3 regions of the Paenibacillus hodogayensis genome follow, and region 2 is predicted to be linked to each of the others. Evidence: riboswitches for the same ligand, from Rfam matches in the RefSeq annotation. Region 2 holds a riboswitch; each other region holds the start of a gene.

Region 1 (7,155 bases), on a different contig from region 2:
CGAGCTATGTGTATTTGCACGACAGCCACTTCAACGAGCGCCGGGAAATCGTCGATCCTGACGTGACGGACCGGATCGGACGGCTCGCGCAGGAGCTTCTGCATATGCATACCCGCCTGAACGGTTAAAACGAACGCGGCAGGCGGCGCGAAAGGGGGACACAACCGATGAAGCTGAGCGTGACCGATGCGGCCGTGTTTTGTTTTTCCAAGGAATGGGGCTTTCGCGAGGGCGAGCATATTCGCGTATACGTCCGCTATGCGGGCGGAGGTGAAGACCCGTACGCTCTCGGCATTATGAGCGGCAAGCCGATGGATGCCGGCCTGGAATCGAAGGCCGGAGGAATGACGTTTTTTATGGAAGAAACGGATCTGTGGTATTTGGAGGAGCGCGATTTGACGCTGGACGCCAAAGGCGAAGATATTTTTTTCCATCTGTCCGATTTAAGCTAGGCGCTTCGGAAGGTGGATGGGAAGAGACGCTCGGTGTTGTCGCCGGCGTCTCTTTTTTGGCATGTCCTTTATATTAGGCCGCAAGCGGCGGCATCCCGGAGAGGCAAAAAAAGCTCCGCATATGACATGCGAAGCTTGTCTGTAATGATCTATGCCGTTAGCGCGTCCGCTTGGACGAGACGCGTTCCTGCAGCAGCCGATACAGTTGAATGACCGAATCCTGATTTTTGTTGAACCGGAACGAAATTTTCGTTTCCCCTTGCCAATAAAAAATAAACAGGTTGTTTTTGCGGCCGATGACCAGCTCCACTTCCCATTTCGAATCCGTCAGCCGGTATTTGTCTTTGTTGAAAAACAGCTTGGGCCCGTCGGGCGTTTCATACATACCGAAAAAATCGTCGCCCAGTTTCAAATAAAAGCCGCGCTCGGTCGAGTCGAGCCTTTCTTCCATGACGCTATCGCTCCTTTGCTTCCGTTCGTTAGCATTCTTTATGCGAGCTTTCCCGTTCCCCGCAAAAAACAAAGCCCGAACAACAAAAAAACTTCAATCGGTTCGTTCGGCAGCTGGCTGGCATCGTTTTCGGTCAAGGCGACCTACGACTTTAGCCCCTTTAGCTTTGCGTCCCCAGCTTTCGCTAGGTTTGCCATTATCGGGAAATTTCCTGAAGTTTCGACGGCTATCAATCGACTCCTATTCATAGGATAATAGAGGACCTTGCTCTATACATCCTACTTTGTACCTATCTTTCAACCAGTACCATGCCTTTATACATAGCTCAAAAGCGTCACAAAACAACCGGACGGCAAACCGCCCGGTTGTTTCTGCTTCGCATTTTCATTGAACGAGCGCGGTCGTGACTCCGATCGAGGATTAATGCTCCTGATGCGGCTCTTTGATGACGAGCACGGGAATATTCGCATGCTGCACGACATGATGACTGACGCTGCCGAGGAACCATTCCTTGATCGTATTCAAGCCTCTGCTGCCGATGACGATCAGATCCGCCCCGGTTTCGGAGGCGCACTCCAAGATCGATTCGGCCGCATCCCCCTGCAGAAGCGTATACGTCACGCCCGGCAAATCGGTTACGCGAGCCTTCGCTTCGTCCAGCAGCTGCTCGGAGCTGGTCATTTCTTCGAGATCGGTAACGACAGGTGCGACAACCATCGCCTCGCCAACGATAAAATTCGGGTATTGAAACGCATGGGCCACCGTCAAATGCGCCCCGGGCGTCGCGCGGACCAGGCTTACCGCCCGATCCAAAGCCGATTGGGATTGCGGAGAGCCGTCATAAGCGACGAGTACGTGTTGGAACGGCATGGTCGAACACCTCTTCTATACGAAATTAGGTTTCTGCCTACAGTATATCATTTGCACCTTTATTATTCATACCCTTGTCTGACCGGTTTGAACCACCGGCATAGCGCGCGAAAAGCCGGACGCTCCTTGTGAGAAAGCCATTACTTGCCGGGAAAGATTTGGTATAATAAATAAGTCAGACTTCTGTTTGAAAAGAGCATCCATTCCTAAGAATGACCTTGCCAATCGAACATTTCCCAACGGGAACTTGTTTTGAATAGCGAAGTCGTTCCCTCACCTCATTTCACTTCGCATTTCCTTGAAATCCATTCGTTCAGCATATATAGACCAAGAATAAGGGAGTAATCCGATGAAAACGAACAGCAAGCACACCCCCGCGACGGCACCAAAAACCACACGATCCGCCAGCCAAGCCGCATTCGGCTCCGAAAGCGCGGCCAAGCCTGCCTTCGGAACGGGAGCCTCCTGGATCACGGCTCAGCGGACGATGGGCAACCGTGCGGTCGGCCGCATGCTCGAACAAACCGTTATGCGTCGCGCGGAGCCTCTCATGCCTATCTCTACGGCATCGAATACGGCCGTTCAAAGACTGATGAGCGAGGACAGCTTCAAGAAGCTGACAAAGGTGGATTACCGGATTCGCTCTAAAATCAAACCGGTGGACAAAGCTCTGGCCAAATACAACGCCACCGACAAATCCGATTATGTGAAAAGAGACGCGCTGCTTGATGACATACGCATGCACTGCGAAAACTACCTGGCCCATCCGAAAGCGCATCCCGACCGGATCGCGGGGGTTCAAACGCTGCTTGGACAAATCGACCGCGAGAAGGAAGTCTACGTCCCGTTGGCCGAAGCATCCGCAGCAGCAGATCCGAAAACAAGGTTCGCCAAATTGTGCGAGGGGCAAGACGCGCTCTTGGCCATCCGTGACAGAGAGGCCCTCGGACTTGATAACATGTCGCTCGATACGCAAATCATGAGCTGTCTGGAAGAACTCAAAGCCGTGCCTGGCGCAATCGACGATATTCTTCAACAAGAGCTGAACCAGCTATTGTCCATTATGAACGCCCCGGATACGCCCGACATTACGAAGCGCGTTCTGGCAGAAGTGCTGAACAATGCCGATAAGGTCCATATGAAATCTCATTTGCCGGGCGCCAGGCTGACCAATCAAAAGGAGAAGGATGAAGGTATCGGGGAAAAGTATGTCGTCAACCATCGCTTAGTCGCTCCGCTCGGCACAACCGAACGTCTGGGCTCGTTGGCGCACGAGCTAACCCACGTTTCGGTCTCGGAGCAGTTCGATAACTCTCAGCTGTTCTTCGCTTTCCCCCGAGATGCCAGCGACGACGAGGTCATGGATCTGGTACATAAGCGCCATGGCGATCTGGACGCGCTGCTCGGGCTGTTGGATCGAACGGTGTTCACGGGAGAGCAGATTGGGCTGTTGAACTCGAAGCTGGAGTACCCGCGCAAGTACGGAGGAGACGGCGTACGCCGCTACATAGGAAGTTTTTTTACGGCCAAGAAAATAACGGCCGAAGAAAAGGTGAAGTTCGAAGGTCTTGTCGAAAAAGGGATGGACAACTCGGTCATCGAATTCGATACGGTCATCAATCAGATGCTGATCTACATGCAGCAGTGGAAAGTGCCGCAAGATAATCCATTTTACGAGAAATTGAGGTCGGTCGCGGAGGATGCTTACGCCCATCGGACGGGCGGCTGACAAAGAGCAACTGCCGTCAAGAAGCTGCCGGCCTAGCGTCGGATCATCGTCTCGTACCTACGCTTGGTACGCAGCTCCGGCCACCTCTAGCATATCGCCGCATTCGCAAAGTTAATTTTAGTTAGAATCGTGCTGTCTCGCTTTTCTCCGGAAGGCGCTCGGACTCATCCCGACCCGTTTGCGGAATTGGTGCAAAAAATGGTTGTAGTTGGCAAAGCCGACGTCGAACGCCGCCTCCGAAGCGTTGCGGTCCGTATAGGAAAGCAGAAGCTCCGCCTGCCGCACCCTCATCGTATTCAACGTTTCGACGATCGAGTGCCCGGTCAGTTCCTTGAACAGATGAGAGAGCCGGGAGGGCGATAGTCCGACGGCTTTGGCCAACTCTTCGATCTTGAGCGGCTCGCGCATCCCCTCGGACAGCAGGCGCAGCGTCTCCTCGATCCGCGGGTCCAGCGGTCTTCTGAGCCGCTGCGCCAGCAGCAGCACGATTTCCCGGACGGCGTTCTCCCCAAGCTGCTGCCAATAAGGCCCGCGTTCCCCGATGTCGCGCACGGCGCGCTGCAGGGCGCCGTATACCCGTGTGCGCACCGAGTCGCTTTCGATACGGTGCACGATCAAGGGGCGGTCGGGCAGCAGCCCCGTTTCCGATAACCGGGCGGAGAAATGCGCCCACACGAAATGCCACCTCTCTCCCCGAACCGTGCCATAATGCTGCGGATTCCCCGGCGGGATCAGCACCATATCCCCCGCTTCGCACACGCTTCTTGCGCCTTCGGAAACGAAGAAGCCTCTCCCCTCGATCGTGTACGTCATCAACCAGTCGTCCCGCCCGTGAGGGCGCTGCACCGCGTAGCTGTCCGGTTCATCAAAATGCCCGGCGATGAACAGCCCTTCGTCGCCGCCGTTTCCGCCATTCCCTCCAGCATTCCTTTCTTCATACGCGAACCGTCCCAATCCGCTTTCCCGCCTCTCTACCGTTCGGCTGCCGCACAGACAGCGTGTCTCTTCCTTATAGGATACTGTAATAAAGGCTTGGGGAACAATGGTTTCCTGATCAATCCAGCAGAATCGTGTGATATTTCGGCACAAATGCGAATTCAAGCCGCACCCGTTCCGCCGTATGATGAAGCTATGTAAGCCGAATCGTTACGATATCAGGAGGAATGCCCATATGTCCACCGTGCCGAATCAGTTAACCCCGCAACAAAAACGCCGTTTTGAGGAAGACGGCTATCTACTCGTGAAAGGACTATTCGACCCCCTGGAGGTGTCGGAGCTGGAATCGGTGTTCGAAGAAATCAGCCACCGGGCGATCCCCGGGCACTTCATGCCCGATCTGCAAGCGGACGCGTCCGATCCGCTAAAGCGTTACCCGCGCGTCATGCATCCTCACCGGTTTAACGAAGCGGCCAAATCGTTCATGCTGCACAAGCCGGTAATGGATGTGCTGCGGGAGCTGTACGGAGAAGAGCCGCTCGCCGCGCAGAGCATGTTTTACTACAAGCCGCCGGGCTCCCGCGGGCAAGCGCTTCATCAGGACAATTTTTATTTAAAGGTTGAGCCGGGCAACTGTATCGCCGCCTGGACCGCCGTCGACGCGGCAGACGAGGAGAACGGCGGACTGCTCGTCGTCCCCGGGACGAACGGCTACGAGATTGTTTGCCCGGACGAAGCGGACCGGAACGAATCATTTACGACCCACTATGTCAAGCCGCCCAAGGATGCCAAAGCCGTCCCCGTCGTCATGGATAAAGGGGATGTGCTGTTTTTCAACGGCAATCTTATACACGGCTCGTACCGTAACAAGACGAAGGACCGATTCCGCAGGGCGTTCATCTGTCACTATGCCAACAGCTCGGCAGCGAGCATAGCGGCGCATTACCGCCCGCTTTATCGAAGCGACGGCACGGAAGTGATGCTGGAGGAAAATCCCGGCGGCGGACCTTGCGGAATGGAGGCCGATGTCGCATATCCTCATTAAAAGGAAGCTGATTCAAAATAGGAAGTTGATCTCGGATGGAGCTTGAACAACTTTCAGCTGACGTTCAGTTTTCTTTTATGTTCATTTAAGCAAGACAACCTATACTTGGGGGGGTGGTTCGAGAACACTTTGACGGAAGCGGGGAATGTTATGAATTACCGAAAAGCGTTTGGGACGGGAATCGCATTGATGATCATATTGAGCGGCTGCGCATCGGACAAAGGCTCCGCGTCGAACGGCGGCCAGACGGCAAGCGCCGCCTCCTCGCCGCAGGCCAATGCGCAGAACGGGCAAGGCGGGAGGAACGGGGGACCGGGACAAGACGGCATGAACCGCCAGTCCCTGAAGATGAACTTCACCTTCCGCTCGCTCCTGACGATGGATAAATCGGATGGACTGGCGATCACGAAAGAGCAGGCCGACTACATGCTCCCACTCGTACAGGCCGCCATAACGAAAGCGGATTTGACCGACGAGGACGAGAAAAAGCTGCTGGAGAAGCTGACGGACAAGCAAAAAGCGTACATACAGGATGCTTCGTCGCGGGTGCCGAACGGCGGGGGCCAGCAGGGCGGCGGCAGGCCCGAGGGACGCGGCGGCGGTCCGGACCGCGGCAGCGCTTCGGGCAGCAGCGGCGCTCCAGGCGGCTCCGACGCATCCGGCAATGCCGGATCCGCAACCGGCGGCACCCAAGGACGTGCAGGCGCCACCGACGGCGGCAGCGCTCCCGGCCAAGGACGCGGCGGCGCTCAAGGCCAAGGCCAGGGACGCGGTGGCGGCCAAGGCGCTCCCGGCGCACAGGGCAGCGACGCTCCCGACGGCGGAACGATAAACGACGGCATGAATATAGCCACCATCGGGCAGCAGCTTGTCGAGATGCTTCAGTCCAAAATCAAAACATAAACGAAGAAGGCCTCCGCAGCGGAGGCCTTCTTTGCTGCGTCAGCCCCGGAAAAAACCGCACGTCATCCCTCCATTCAAGCTGAAGCCGCTCAATTGGGCGCTTCGGCGCTTTTTACCCAAAATGCAGAACGGTTGGCGAACTTCCCGCATATCGTAGCCATTGGGAGTCTGTGCATTCGCGGAGGCCGGCCGATCTTGCTTCTATTTATTACTTTTTCTGATCGGTTCCACAAAAGTTCATTATGAATAGAAGAATGACCTCTAATATAATAAATCGCCTTAAATTCCACTCGAAATACGCGGATTACTTGGTTTTCTCAGGTTTCTTTATTCCAAAATAACATAATCTCCAATCCGTATTGACACGTATTCCCAGCGATGGTACGATTGCATCCATATTAAAACCAACTAAATTTATTGGTTTAATTGGTCAACCGGACAGCCGGAGACCTGGAGAGCCGCTGGCTCTAACAATCCAATTAAAGAAAAGGGAGTTCGAAACCAATGAAGAAACCGATCCTGCTGTCCGTTCTATCCACCGTCCTGCTTATCGGTCTTACCGCTTGCGGAGGAGGAAACGCCGCATCGGGCGGGGATACGAAAGCAGCATCAGGCTCCGAGAAGTCGGCCCCAACTGCCGGTGCTACGGATAACAAGCCCGCCGCCAAGCCGGCCATTGAATTGCTGAATGTCTCCTATGACCCTACACGCGAATTGTACGATGAATATAACAAGGCGTTTTCTAAATACTGGCAGGAAAAAGCGAATC
Region 2 (7,155 bases):
GCGACCGCCATTATACCGAGCAGCAGCATAGCTTTTGCATTCCTCTTCACTCCAGCTCGGCCACCTTTCCCGTCACCGGATTCACGATATATTCCCGGATACGCCCCTGATCGGATATCGATATGACGTACCCTTTCTCGATAAACGGATTGGCAATACCCGTCATCCGCATGTAACGCTTACCGTTTTCGTCCGCAATCTCCCCTGCTTCATGCGTATGGTCGCGGACAAGCCTTACGGCATCCTCGTACGACACCACAGGTTTGAAGGATACGTACAGAGCCGGCGGCAGGACAAGCAGCAGCGCCTGAAGCGCCAGAAACAGCTTCAGCCGGCGCGGCTTGCCGCGTCGGAGCATCGTGCCGCACTGTACCAGGCCGAGCAGCGGCAGCGCGAGCATGTAGCCGACGCTCATCACGCCGTCGTAACGGAGCAGGCCAACGATGCCTGCGAGCAATTCGGCGGCAAACAGCATAGCAAGGAACACAGCCGCGCCTTTCATCGATCGGTTCAAGTCGTCTCACATCCTGCTTGATTTCCTTTCCCCGTCATTGTATCACAATGGTGAGGGTGAGGTAAGCGATGTAATAGTCGCACAAACGAGACCGCTCAGAAAACGGCGACACAGCCTTTGACATAGCCGAACGGCAAAGCGCCCATTTGGACCGCTAGGTCTGATGAGCGCTTCTTCCGATCCAACGAGCGATTCTCCATACACCCGGTTCTCGACAAGGATTTTACGGAATCAAGGCGACGCATTCAATCTCCACCGTCATGCCCGGCGGAAATTTGCCGATCTCGACCGTGCTGCGCGCCGGCGGTTCATGAGCGAACGTCTCCGCATACACCCGATCGTAGGCTTTGAAATCGTCCAAATTGCGCAAAAACGACGTCACCTTGACGACATGCTCGATCGAACTGCCCGCCGCCCGGAGAATTTCGCCCATGTAATGCAGGACGAGCCGTGTCTGCTCCACCACATCGTCCGGGTACAGCACCTTGCCGGTGCCCAGCTCGAACGGGCAGGTGCCGGCTACATAAACGGTATTGCCGTGGATTACCGCTTGAGAATAAGCGCCACCGGGAGCCGGGGCCTTGTCCGTTGTCACGATTCGTTTGCCCATAAATGAAGGTTCCTCCTTGTATTCATTGCTCACTCCGTATCCGCTCCCCTATTCGGTTGCTCCAGCGATACGAGTTTCAGCCAAGATGGGTTACAACAAGGTCAGGCATTTTTGCCGAATACGGCCCCTCCGTCGATATAAAGCGGGGACCCCATCATAAACCTGGAATCGTCCGAAGCGAGAAACAACGCCGCCTGGGCGACGTCCTCGGGACGCCCCAGTTGTTCGCTCAGCTGCCGCTTGCGGATCGAAGCCAGTCCCGCCTCGGGATCGTCGTAAGCATTCCGCAGGTAGTCCTCGACGAACGGGGTCAGTATCGTCCCCGGCAGCAGCGCGTTGACCCGGATGCCGTACGGCGCATAGTCGACCTGCATCGATTTGGTCAGCGCCAGCACGGCACCTTTCGTCGCCGCGTAAGACGCCCTGCGCGCCAAACCGATCTCCGCTACGCAGGACGACATGTTGATGATCGAGCCTTGTCCGCGCTCCATCATATGAGGAAGCACATATTTGCTCGGCAAGTAGACTCCCTTGATATTGATCTCCATAATCCGGTCCCATACGTCCGGCTCGATCTCGTGCAGCGTGCCTACGCCGCTGATGCCGGCGTTGTTGAACAACACGTCGATACGCCCGAAGCGGGCGACGGCCCGTTCCGTCATGGCGCTCACCTCGTCGGGCCGGGTCACGTCCGCGTGCACGAACAGAGCCGTGCCCCCATCCGCCTGAATCGCCTCGACGGTAGCTTCGCCCTTGCTCTCGTCCAAATCGTTGACGATGACGCAAGCGCCCTCGGCGGCGAACAGCAGCGCGGCGCTTTGCCCGATTCCCGATCCCGCGCCGGTAATCAGACATATTTTGTCATGAAGTCTCACGTTCCCGTCCCCTTCCGCGGAATGCGTCCCGCTCAAGCGAGCGGTTGCTCTTCCCGGCCGCTCGCGCACGAGCGGATGATCGCCTCGGCGACGGCGATGCCGTGCACGGCGTCGTCGAACGACGTGTACGTCGGCGCCGTACCGTTCGCCACGCATCCGCAAATATAAGTCAACTGCTCGCGCAGAACGCCGAACGTGCTGCCGTTGAGCGAATGATGGATGAAATAGTCCGGCGACATGCGTCCCCGCTCGTCCCACAGCTGCAGATTGGAATCGTTGTTGGCGAATTGCGCGGTACCGTTCGTCCCGATAATTTCCGCCGCGTCGTTCATGACGATGCCCGCCTCGTCCGGCGTCATCCAGTTGCTGTGCAGAAAAGCCATCGTCCCGTTCTCGAACTGGAGGCACGACCATAAAATATCCGGCACGACATCGTCGTTCACCGCTTTGCCGTAAGCCTTAACCGATTTGACGCGACTGCCCGCGTACCAGATCGCCACATCGAGATCGTGCACCGTCAGCTCGAATACCGTATGCGTCCGCTTGTACGTGCGGAACATGCCCTTCGTGCGGCCGCGCTTCAAATACATGCTTTGCGGCTCGCCGATGCGTCCCGACCGGATCGCCTTGTAAATATCCGCGTACCGCGGCTCGAAGCGCAGCAGATGACCGGCAAATATCATTTTGCCGTGCTCCGCCGCCGTCCGGGCCATCTCGGCCGCTTCCTCCAGCTTGGTCGATATCGGCTTTTCCACCAATACATGCTTGCCGGACTTCAGGGCGCCGATCGCGGGACCAAAATGCTCGTGCTCGAACGTGGCGATGCTGACAAGATCGATATCCGTCCGCTCCAGCAAATCTTCGCTGCGGCTGTACGCGTGTGGTACGGCATATTGCTCGGCAAGCTGCCGGGCTCTGTCCTCGTTACGGTCGCACACCGCGACGACCTCTACTTGCGGCATCGCATGAAACGCTTCCAAATGACAGCTGCCCCAGCTGCCGAGGCCGATAATACCGACTCTAACTTTGCTCATGCGCGTTTCCACTCCTTATTTTTAACTATATATTATATATAATATATACAACGCAATTATAACGCCTTCTTTTCCCCGTTTCAAGCCAAAAAAAGAAGCTTTCCTTCGCCTTTGGGCGACAAGAAAACTTCGCGTGCCTTCATTGCATGACCGGCTGCAGGCGTCCGATAGGACCTTGCGGATCGGCGATGCCGGCAATGTCCGCGTACGGAATGGAGAACGTCGGAAAGCCGTACACATACGGCGTATACTCCGCTTGCTGGTAATAGACGGCCAGCTCGTTGGGGGTTAGGTAGTAATCCTGGTTCGGACCCACTCCCGGAAACGAATTCATATCGAAGATCGGCACGTCTTTTTCTTCGATCTGCTTGCGAATGATCGCATCGATCGTCTCCTTGTAGCCGCTGTCCGGCCGGAACAAATCAGCAAACCGGTATTCGCGGCCGTCCCACAAGTCCATCGTCAAAGACTTCTGTACCGTAACCCCGTGCGCCTGGCCCTTGGAGTAAGCGTAATTTTGAAACACGATGCTGATCAGCCCGTGGCCGTTTAGCTTGATCTCGTAGGTGCCGGTCATCTCCTTCGTCGGGTCCTGCACGTACCCTTGATCGCGGATCATCCGGTACACAAGCTGCATGATCGTATCGTTGATCCTCAGCTGCGCCTTCCGGTTGGGCAGCCCGCTCAGCTGCGGGTAACGGATTTGCAGTCGCGGCTTGAGCATTACTTTTTTCGATACGGTGGCCGATAAATCGCGATATTCCATCGTCCGCACACCTCCTTCGGCTGTCATTCGCCTACTATTAGCGATATTCGGCGGAAGGAAAAAGGTGACACGGCCGGCGTTTTTTTTCGGAACGATTCCATGAACCGGGTGATGCCGCGCGATCGAGAAACGGGCAAAAAGCAGAAAGAAAGAAGCGGAAACAAAGGAAAAGGGGTTTACGGGGTTTTGCCGTTTTTGTACTCCTGACAGGCGAGGCATGTATGGACGTCCACACAGGTGGGATGGATCGCTCCGGTAAATTTGGTACAGTAGATCGGGGTTTTGAATTCCACGTTCGAAGAAATGAGCGAACAATATTTGCAGTTGCCGATCAGTTCGACGGTCAAACGGTGCAGCCCGTTTTTTAATTGCAGCAGTTCATCCATGATCGTCACACCCCCTTTAGATGGTCAACGCAAAAAGGACATCGCCCTAGAGCGACGTCCGTCCGAAATGACGGTATGCACCTTGGGGGCGGCCCGGCTATCATAACGGCATTGCTCCGTTGGTAGACCCGTGGCTTTGCGTCCCTGTCTTTCGAACAGGTTTGCCTTTTTCCGATTAATCCGATTTGAGTAATACTAGAGTACCATACGTTTCCTCACTCATTAATAGGTCTATATACCCAATTTATGACTATAGTCCGACAGACTATCAGACTATTGGCCATTCGAGCGCCGGCGCAGGCAGTGCGCCGTTCCATCTTAACGGCAGACGTCTACGAACGGCTCCATTTGACGGCGCAGCTCCGGACTGATCGGGGTGATCGGCAGCCTCACGGCATCGGATGCAAGGAGCCCGGTTTGCGCAAGCAGCCATTTGATCGGAGCCGGGTTCGGCTCGGCGAACAGCAGACGGACAAGCGGCACCAGCTCGTTGAAAGCTGCTCTCGCCTCCGGCAGACGCCCGTCGGCGAACAGATCGTATACGCCGACGAACCGCTCCGTGGCGACGTTCGCCGAAGCCATCATGGCGCCGCTCGCTCCGCAGCAGAGAGCCGCCAAAAAGTACAGGTCGTCCCCACACAGCAGCGCCTTATCCGTCCGGCCGCCGAGCTCGATAAAGTTGCGGATGCCGCCGGAGCTTTCCTTGATGCCGACCACGCCCTCGATTTCCAATATGGCGGCCAGCGCGTCGGGACCCAGCTCCAGTCCGGTCCGGTACGGAATATGGTAGGCGACGACCGGCAGCCCGACATCGGCCACCCTCCGGTAATGCTCCAATACGCCCTGTACGGAAGGCCGGTTGTAATAAGGGGTCACGACGAGCGCACCGTCCGCCCCCAGCGCCTTGGCCCGCTTCGTCAGCCGCACCGCCTCCGCGGTATCGTTGGAACCGGTTCCGACTAGAATCGGCGTCCCGTCCTCGTTCCCCCTCAGCTCCAGAGCGATCTCGACCAACCGCTCCGCTTCCTCCGCCCCCACCGTCGGGGATTCCCCCGTCGTTCCATTGATGATAAGCCCATGCGCCTTTCGCGCGAGCAGCTTGCTCACAAGTCTGCGGAAGCTTTCCGTGTCCATCTTGCCCTCTGCGGTAAAAGGGGCGACGACCGGAACGATCACGCCTTTTAAACGTTCAGCTAACATATCGATTCCTCCCGCCTATCAGTCGCCAGCCTTGCCGCAGCGAGACCCGGCTGGCTCTGCGTTAACTGTAGCATAGCCAGATCCATCGGCGTTAGCTATAATATACGATATAACCAATCGTTTTTACCGATGAGTCAGAAGGGAGAACGCAAGTGGAGCTCACTTTGCTGCGAACGTTCACGGAAACCGCCCGTTTGCTTCATATTACCCGTGCCGCAGACGCGCTTGGCTACGCGCAATCGAGCATCACCGCGCAAATCCGCAAGCTCGAGCAGCATTACGGCGTGCCGCTGTTCGAGCGGAACGGTAGGGGTATCCGGCTGACGCCGGCAGGACGGGAGCTGCTCGATTATGCACGCCGCATCCTCGATCTGGAGGAAGAGTCGCGTCAAGCCGTGTCGGCGGATATCGCCGGTTCGCTTACCGTCGGCACGATCGAATCGATGGCCGCTTTTTACCTGCCCCCTTACATTAGACGAATGAAGGAGCTGTTCCCGCGTACCGGCCTGCTGCTGCAGACGGGCAACGAAGCGGAGCTGCTGCAAGGGGTGCAGACAGGTCAATACGATGCCGGCATATGGCTGGAACGGCAAAAAAACGATCCGGAGCTAGTTCGGATCGTACTGAGGGAGGAGCCGCTTCTGCTCGTTGCCCGCCCCGATCATCCGCTGGCCGGGACGGAGCAGATACAGCCGGATGACTTCGCCCGGCATGCCTGGGTCGCTCCGGAGCGAAGCTGCTCGTACCGCAACATGTTTGTCGAGCTGCTGGCCGAGCATGGAATTAAGCCGCAAGTGTCGTGCGAGCTCGGCAGCGTCGAGGCCATCAAGCGCTGCGTGCTGCACGGCCTCGGGCTTGCGCTGCTGCCGGCTTGCGCCGTAGCGGCCGAGCTGAAAGACGGCCGGCTGCGCAAGCTCGCCTTCTCCCCGCCGGAGCTGCGTATTTATGTCCAACTGGTGTACCCGGCGGACCGCTGGGTATCGAAGACGCTCGCGGCGTTGACCGCGATGCTGCAGCTATCGGAGGCGGACTAGCGACTCTCAGAGATAGTCGCGCTCTTTCAAGCCGCCGCCAGCGGCTGCCGTTCGGGACGGAGTCCGCGCCATGGCGTCAACGCAGAAAGCATGGCGGTCCGCAATGGCCGATTGCCGGCGGTAGCGGTCAAGTACAACGGACAAATGGACCGCGGTATAGTACAGAATCTTTCAACAAGCCATAAAAAGCCGGCATGGCGCCGGCCAGGACGGGGACAAGGCCGCTCTCGCGGACCGGCCCCTGTCCTTGCGTTTTAACGTTCCAACAGCCGTTTCAGCCGCCCAGGATAGTCGGTAATAATGCCCGATACGCCGCAGTCGATCATGTTCAGCATGTTCGCCTCTTCGTTCACGGTCCATGGATACACGCGCAGGCCGCGCTCGATAGCTTCGCTCACGCTCCGCTTGTCCATGCGGCTCCAATGCGGATGGAGCGAATAGACCGGATAGTCCAGCAGACCGGCCATACGGTCATGATGCGTCATACGGATATGGTACAGCAGCCCGATACGCGCTTCCGGCTCCAGCTCCTTCAACCGCTCCAGAATATCGAAATCGAACGAGGAGACGAATACGTCGTTCAGCCGATCCTTGCGCTTCATCAGCTCCACAAGCGCCGGGGCAATACCGTCGTTGCCGGCTTTGATTTCCACGTTGATCTGAACCTCCGGCGGCACCAAATCGAATACTTCCTCCAGCAGCGGCACGCGCTCGCCCGCAAAACGCTCGTGAAACC
Region 3 (7,155 bases), on a different contig from region 2:
AAAGCGGCGTTTGCCAAGAGTGCCGAGGAGGGATAGTGGATGGAGGATGCTATTCGCATCGGTTCGAGAATCGAAATGTTTACGGACGACCGGCTGATTGCCGAGAGGTGCGGAATCCGGCTTGCGATGCACCCGCCGGAACGGAAAGAAGTGGTGCTGACGTTCCCTGAACCGTGGGAAGGACCGCACACCAGCTATTTTACGGTCATTCAGGACGAAGGCAGGGTACGGCTTTATTATCGAGGCAATACGGCTGCCGACGACTCCCACGAGCAGGTGACCTGTTATGCGGAAAGTGAGGACGGCATTCATTTCGTCAAGCCCGAGCTTGGTCTGGTCGAGTTTGCCGGCTCCAAGAGAAACAACATCGTGCTGAAGGGGGTGCTCGCGCACAATTTCGCCCCGTTCCGCGACCGATCGGCCCAAGCCTCGACGACCGGAACATACAAGGCGGTCGCCGGCATCGGCAATGCGGCCCAGACCGTGAACAATCGATCGCCGTTATATGCGCTGCGATCCGAGGATGGCCTCCGCTGGTCGATGCTGCAGGATGAGCCCGTCATGACGGACGGAGCGTTCGATTCGCAGAACATCGCCTTCTGGGACGGCGAGGCCGGGCAATACCGCTGCTACAATCGTTATTTTACATCCGACGGAATCCGTGGCGTGCAAAGCGCGCTTTCCTCCGATTTTATCCACTGGGGGCCGCAGCGGCGCAACACGTATTCGTATGGAGCGCCGATGGAGCATTTTTATACGAATGCGACGATTCCGTGCCCGCAGGTCGAGCATCTGTACTTGTCGTTCCCGATGCGCTTCGTGCCGGAACGCAAAAGGGTGGCCGGCCACGGGGAGCGGGGCGTCAGCGACGCCGTGTTCATGACGAGTCGCGATGGTACGACATGGGACCGAACGTTTATGGAGGGCTGGGTGCGGCCGGGCCTGGACGAGCGCAACTGGACGGACCGGAACATCATGCCGGCTTACGGCTGTGTGGAGAGCGATACGGAGTTCTCCTTCTACATCGGTGAGCATTACCGTTTCGACAGCGTGCGGCTGCGCCGCGTAGCGGTTAGAAAGCACGGTTTTGCTTCCGTGCAGGCGGATTACGCCGGCGGAGAGATGACGACGAAGCCGCTGCTTACAACCGGCGAACGGCTGGAGCTGAACTTCTCCACCTCGGCGGTCGGCTCGGTGCAGGTCGAGGTCGCGGACGAGTCCGGTCGCGCGCTGAACGGATTGTCCTTTGACGATATGGAGCCTCTGTACGGCGATTCGCTGCAGGAGACGGTGGTGTGGTCATCGGGAACAAGCTTGCGCGGGCTGGAAGGCCGGCCGATCCGTCTCCGCTTCCGGCTGAAGGACGCCGACGTGTATTCGTTCCGTATGAAAGGTTAAAGCCGGATAGCATGAAAGTGCCGGTTTGTCCGGTTTGGAAAGCTTGGGCTTCGGGTTCTGCTGCGGCGGGCCCGGGGCTTTTATTTTTAGGCGACAGATCGACAACTTTCGCAAACAATCGTGACAAAAAAATACAAATCGGTTACAATCGAACTATCGGATTATACAACTAAAAAGCAATAGGTTGATAGTATCAAAATCGTGTTCATAAACGAATCCAAAGGCACACTTATCGAAAGATAAGGTCGCAAAACCATTGGGGCTACCGTGTAACTTTCGTTACATCACGCCAGCCAGGTCGCCGAATTGTGAGACGGGCGCCCTCGATTTGATGAGGGCTTTTTTTGTTGATCGGATCTCCCGTATTTACAAGGCCACATTCGAACCTGAAATCGCTTTATGCCGAAAAGGGGGATTTATTATGTTGAGCGCGATCACCCGTCTATTGATTCGATTGTCGGATAAAGACAGGGAGACGCTTGAGCACGTTATGCGGGTAGGATCTTTGGCCCATTGCTGGACATCGTTCCATCAATTGTCGGATCAAGACGACCGGCAGGCTTTCATTGTAGGCTGTTTTGTCCACGACGTCGGTAAAATCATGATCGACGGCTCTATTTTGCAAAAATCGTCCAAGCTAGACCGGAGCGAATGGGATACCATGAGAACGCATCCGGAATGGGGCGAAAAGCTGCTGATCGAGGAACAGATGACGGACGGACGGCTGCTGGATATCGTCAAGCACCATCACGAACGGTGGGACGGCCGCGGGTATCCGATGGGGCTGCAGGGCGAGGAAATTCCGGTTCTTGCCCGCATGTGCTCGATTATCGATGCGTTCGATGCCATGATTTCCGACCGGCCTTACAAAAAAGGAATGTCGGTCGAACAGGCGAAAGAAGAGTTGGCCGTACAAAGCGGCATTCAGTTCGACGAATTTTACGTTCGGCAATTTCTCAGCTTGCCGGATCAATTGCTGCGCAATCCGATCCCGCTTAACCTGGAGCAGCTTGCCGTGGAAGGAACGTTATTCTACGAGCACTCCTCCTGGAAGGGGAACTGATTGGCTTAAGGAGTATACTCACCATGAATCAGAAACGTATTTATTCCCGCAGGGCCACTTTATCGTTAAAAATGTCCGAGTTCGAAGTTCCGCCGATGCAGGATCTGCTCGTGATCGGCCGCAGGGCACCCATCGGACCGGAAGCCGTCAGACGCATGGCTGAGGCGCTCTCGCCGGAGCAGTTCACGATTATGATGATCGACCATCCGAAGGTGGAGGCGGTGCTTATCCGCAATTCGCTTTTGCAAATGCTGGATAAGGACGTGCTGATCAACATCGTACTGGAGGAGGCGGATCGATTGATCAGCGATACGATGGTCATCCGGTCCGAGCTGAAAATCGAGGTGATGGTCCAGCGGGAGGTCGAACTGTCGTGAAGGTGGGCGAGCTGATGACTTCCCCGATCCGGACCGTGTCGTCGGACAAAAGCGTAAGACATGCATCCGAGCTGATGGCGAAGCTGGAGATCGGTTCCCTTGTCGTACAGGACCACGGGACGATCATAGGAATCGTCACCTCCCGCGACGTCAGGCAAACCCATCCGAACCGGATTGTCGCCGATGCGATGACGCCCAATCCGATGAGCGTGCATCAGGACCATTTTATATGGGATGCGCTCGGCACGATGGAGCGGCTTCGCATCGAGCGGCTGCTGGTCTCCGATGGAAATCGGGTGTGCGGGATCATAACCCGCGATACGATCCGGATTCAGCTGAGCGAGCTGCAGGACCCGCTCACCGGCCTGTTCCGTCCGGGCTATGTGCAGGCGGTCGGCAAGGAGATGCTGCGCAAACACGAATGGTTTCACCTGCTGTTCGTCGATCTGAACAACTTCGGCGAAATCAATAAACGATACGGTCACCCGGTCGGCGACGATATGATCAAAGGGTACGCCGACCGGCTGCTCTCCCTGGCAACGGCTGACGATTATTTGTGCCGCTATGCGGGCGACGAGTTCGTCATCTTGACGGTTCGCCCGGAGGGCGAGCTTCAGCAGCTTCTGGAAGCGCTGCGGGAGCCTCTCGTTATCGAGCACATTCCCGTGTCGACTACGGTCGGATTCGTATCCGGTCTGCGGGAGCCCGATTTTTTCTCCTTCTCGTTCCGCGATCTCATCAGCAAAGCCAGCCTGCTTTCCACTTCCTTGAAGCGGAACGGCTTATTAACCTCCTGACAGTCCGTTTATCTCGACCTAAGGCCTTCGCGGCTGCCGCGAAGGCTTGTTTCGTATGCGCGCAAGGGGGTATACTGACATTGTTCCGGCGATATAAGGAGTCGAAAACAACTTCTATCGCTTATTCCTGCATAGGGATGGCGGGGGATGCGGACATGCTGTCTCAGGCAAAGCGGAGGACGAAATGACGATCAAAAGACCGGTCGAGGCTGTACGCGGGCAGTCGTTATTCGACTTTGATTTTCCCGTGTACGTCAACAGAGCGAGGGAAACGTTCGCTCTTCAGGAGCATTCCCACGATTTTGTGGAGATGGCTTATGTCGAGGAAGGAAAAGGGTTTCATTATATAGACGACCAGGTCGTGCCTGCGGGCAAGGGCGATCTGTTCTACATACCGGTCGGCGTCTCCCACGTGTTCCGGCCGGCGGATGCGGCTGCGAAGCCGTTGATCGTATACAACTGCGTGTTCAGCCTCGAGCTGTTCGATCGGATCATCGACAGCCACTCGTTGCTGCTGCCGGCCGAGAAGGCCGACGCCCTGCTCGCGATTCGCAGCAGGACCACTTGGCTGCGAACGGAAGGGCCGATGGCGGACGAGGCCGGAAGACTGATGCTGAGACTGCACCAGGAATATGCGTTAAGGCGGGAAAATCGGGGGCTGATGATCGTAACGTATATCATCCAGCTGCTGCTGACGCTGGTTCGCTCGTTGGACGAGGAGAACCGCGGCACATTCGCCGGCGACGATTCGCGTATGGAGGCGGCTACCCGGCTTATTCGGCAGCATGTCCAAAACCCTTTGTCGCTGACGGACATTTCGACGAAAATCCATATCGGAAAACGCCAGTTTAACCGTCTGATCAAGAAGGCGACAGGCCAGACGTATACGGATTATGTCCATTCCCTGCAAATCGAGCGGTGCTGCGAGCTGCTCCGCACGACGGGCGGGAAAATCTATGAAATCGCCGAAAAATCAGGCTTTAAGGACATGAAGCATTTTCACGCCATCTTCAAACGCAAACTCGGTCTTTCGCCGCGGGAATACCGCAGGCGGGCAGAGCAGGCGGCAAGCGTAAAGGCAAATGCGATGCCGGAACAATGAGAGCGGGACGGACCGCCCGCCAGTCTCCGCCACGTCATGATGCTACAGATGCAAATCGTCCCCGACGGGCTCGATCTTATAGAAGTCTTTGGATCCGTCATGCGGTTTTCAAAGGCTTGTTCGGCGTATACCGGTCAATTTGAAGATTTACAGCCCCGGTAAAGTGGGATATAATGAAAACGTATTATTGAATACGTCGTATCATAATGAGAGACAATAACTTCTTTTTAAAAAGGTGAGAGAAGGGAAATCGACATGACTGAGCGAAAATCCGCCGGTTCTTCGGCCGGTGGGCCGTTAGTGGAGCGAGATACGATTCGTCTTGCCGTGCTCGGCATGGTGGACGGCAACGGACATCCTTATTCGTGGAGTGCGATGTTTAACGGCTACGACCCCGATGAGATGAAGCATTGTCCATATCCGGGCATCCCGGTCTATCTGGACAAAGAGCCGAAGCATACGCTGCGAATCCGGGGCGCGAACGTGACGCACATCTGGACCGACGACCCCGAGGATGCGGTGCGCGTATCCCGCGCCTCGCTCATTCCGCATATCGCGGACCGGCCTGAAGACGTGATCGGACATGTCGATGCGGTCATTATCGCAACGGACAAAGGCCACGAGCATGTGGAACGATGCCGCCCGTTCGTGGAGGCGGGTCTTCCGGTATTCGTCGACAAGCCGCTTACGGACAATGAGGCCGACCTGCTCGTCTTTGCCGACTGGGTCAGGCAGGGAAAGGCGATCATGTCCTCCAGCTCCATGCGCTACTGCAAGGAATTCATGCCTTACCGGATATCCACCTCCGAGCTGGGCGAATTGCGGTTCGCTTCGATCACGACGCCGAAGTCGTGGGAGCGCTACGGCATTCACGCGCTGGAGGGCATCTACCCGATCGTCGGCCCCGGCTTCGTGTCTGTCCGCAATGTCGGCAGCGAGCGGCAAAATATCGTTCACCTCAAGCACGAATGCGGGGCGGATATCGTAGTGGCGGCCACCGCCGACATGTACGGCGCATTCGGCTTGCTGCAGCTGTGCGGCACGGCGGGGCACGCGGTGACGAAAATCCAGGATACGTTCTATTCGTTCAAAACGCAGCTTCAGGCGTTTGTAGACTATTTGCGCAGCGGAGAGCGGCCGTTTCCGTTCGAGGAAACGATCGAGCTGATGAAGCTCGTCATCGCCGGCATCCGCAGCCGCGAGCAGGGCGGGCGAGAAGTGAGTTTGAGCGAGATCGCGCCGAAGCTCTAGCCCGATTCGGCCAACCAACCATCCAAGGAGGACGACAAACATGCCGCAAACCTATGCCATGCGCCACAGCCGGGTGCTTCAGAAGCTTAGAGCCGGACAGGTCGCTTATGCGACAAAGCTGAATTTGGGCGATTCGAGGGCGGCGGAGATCGCCGCGATGAGCGGCTTCGACTGCATCTGGACCGATATGGAGCATGTTCCGAACGACTGGTCTGCCATCGAAAAGCAAATATTGGCCGCCAAAGCGCACAATGTCGATACGGTCGTCCGGGTCGCCAGGGGCAGCTACAGCGACCTGGTCCGTCCGCTCGAAATGGACGCTACGGCGATTATGGTGCCGCATATTATGAGCGCCGCCGATGCCAAGGGCGTCATCCGCAGCACCAAGTTTCATCCGCTCGGCTTAAGGCCGGTCGACGGCGGCAACGCGGACGGGGCTTATTGCAACATCGGCTTCACCGACTATTTGCGTCAGGCGAACGAGCAGCGGTTCAATATTTTGCAGATCGAGGACGTGGAAGCGCTTGACGAGCTTGAGGAGATTATCGCTTTGCCCGGACTGGACATGATCTTTTTCGGACCGGGCGATTTCAGCCAATCGATCGGCGCGCCCGGGGAGATGAATCACCCGCTGATCGGCGAAACCCGCAAACGGATCGCGGAGCTTGCCGCCAAGCACGGCAAGTTCGCCGGCACGGTCGGCTCGACAGCTAACGCGGAGGAACTGGCCGCGATGGGCTACCGGTTCATCAGCGTCGGAGCGGACGTCATCGCCTTGACCCAATATTTCGGAGGCATCGTAAGCGAGCTGCACAAGCAGGAGGCGACGCGGATCGAGAGCGTATACGCCGATAAGCCGACCGGAGCGGGGGTATCCCCATGACAGTGCTGAATTCGTTCTCGCTGGAAGGAAAAGTGGCGGTCGTCACCGGCGGGGCCGGACTGTATGGCAGGCAGATCGCAATGGCGCTGGCGCAGGCCGGAGCGGCTACCCATATGACGTCTCGCAGCAGCGAGCAGCTGCCCGAGCTGGAGCGCAGCTTCGCGCAGGAGGGAGTAACGGTAACGGCCCATTGCTTCGATCAGGAGCAGGAATCGTCTATTCTGGCTTTGCGCGATGCCGTAATCGCCCGGCACGGGCGCATCGATATTCTCGTCAACAACGCG

What was found. A riboswitch is a leader RNA that binds a small molecule or an ion and turns the genes downstream of it on or off. The one in region 2 is predicted to bind cyclic di-GMP.
Region 1: it holds a riboswitch for cyclic di-GMP, as region 2 does, so the genes downstream of both, ABD796_RS04400 (hypothetical protein) here and ABD796_RS06660 (hypothetical protein) in region 2, are expected to answer to the same signal.
Region 3: it holds a riboswitch for cyclic di-GMP, as region 2 does, so the genes downstream of both, ABD796_RS20730 (HD-GYP domain-containing protein) here and ABD796_RS06660 (hypothetical protein) in region 2, are expected to answer to the same signal.

What each region holds. Positions count from the first base shown of each region.
Region 1 is NZ_BAAAYO010000001.1:1,112,478-1,119,632, forward strand. It holds gene ABD796_RS04390 (NADPH-dependent FMN reductase) at 1-128, shown strand, start outside; gene ABD796_RS04395 (HesB/YadR/YfhF family protein) at 168-452, shown strand; gene ABD796_RS04400 (hypothetical protein) at 610-903, opposite strand; cyclic di-GMP riboswitch class I at 1,009-1,108, opposite strand; gene ABD796_RS04405 (universal stress protein) at 1,324-1,773, opposite strand; gene ABD796_RS04410 (hypothetical protein) at 2,123-3,502, shown strand; gene ABD796_RS04415 (helix-turn-helix domain-containing protein) at 3,620-4,456, opposite strand; gene ABD796_RS04420 (phytanoyl-CoA dioxygenase family protein) at 4,674-5,483, shown strand; gene ABD796_RS04425 (hypothetical protein) at 5,634-6,386, shown strand; gene ABD796_RS04430 (sulfate ABC transporter substrate-binding protein) at 6,891-7,155, shown strand, end outside.
Region 2 is NZ_BAAAYO010000002.1:233,517-240,671, forward strand. It holds gene ABD796_RS06630 (hypothetical protein) at 1-50, opposite strand, end outside; gene ABD796_RS06635 (hypothetical protein) at 47-514, opposite strand; gene ABD796_RS06640 (RidA family protein) at 738-1,124, opposite strand; gene ABD796_RS06645 (SDR family NAD(P)-dependent oxidoreductase) at 1,226-1,999, opposite strand; gene ABD796_RS06650 (Gfo/Idh/MocA family protein) at 2,032-3,033, opposite strand; gene ABD796_RS06655 (DUF3298 and DUF4163 domain-containing protein) at 3,173-3,799, opposite strand; gene ABD796_RS06660 (hypothetical protein) at 3,976-4,185, opposite strand; cyclic di-GMP riboswitch class I at 4,270-4,361, opposite strand; gene dapA (4-hydroxy-tetrahydrodipicolinate synthase) at 4,504-5,385, opposite strand; gene ABD796_RS06670 (LysR family transcriptional regulator) at 5,538-6,419, shown strand; gene ABD796_RS06675 (glycerophosphodiester phosphodiesterase) at 6,674-7,155, opposite strand, start outside.
Region 3 is NZ_BAAAYO010000010.1:364,676-371,830, reverse strand. It holds gene ABD796_RS20735 (glycoside hydrolase family protein) at 40-1,398, shown strand; cyclic di-GMP riboswitch class I at 1,611-1,704, shown strand; gene ABD796_RS20730 (HD-GYP domain-containing protein) at 1,820-2,461, shown strand; gene ABD796_RS20725 (hypothetical protein) at 2,485-2,838, shown strand; gene ABD796_RS20720 (CBS domain-containing protein) at 2,835-3,635, shown strand; gene ABD796_RS20715 (helix-turn-helix domain-containing protein) at 3,820-4,737, shown strand; gene ABD796_RS20710 (Gfo/Idh/MocA family protein) at 4,993-5,988, shown strand; gene ABD796_RS20705 (HpcH/HpaI aldolase family protein) at 6,029-6,871, shown strand; gene ABD796_RS20700 (SDR family oxidoreductase) at 6,868-7,155, shown strand, end outside.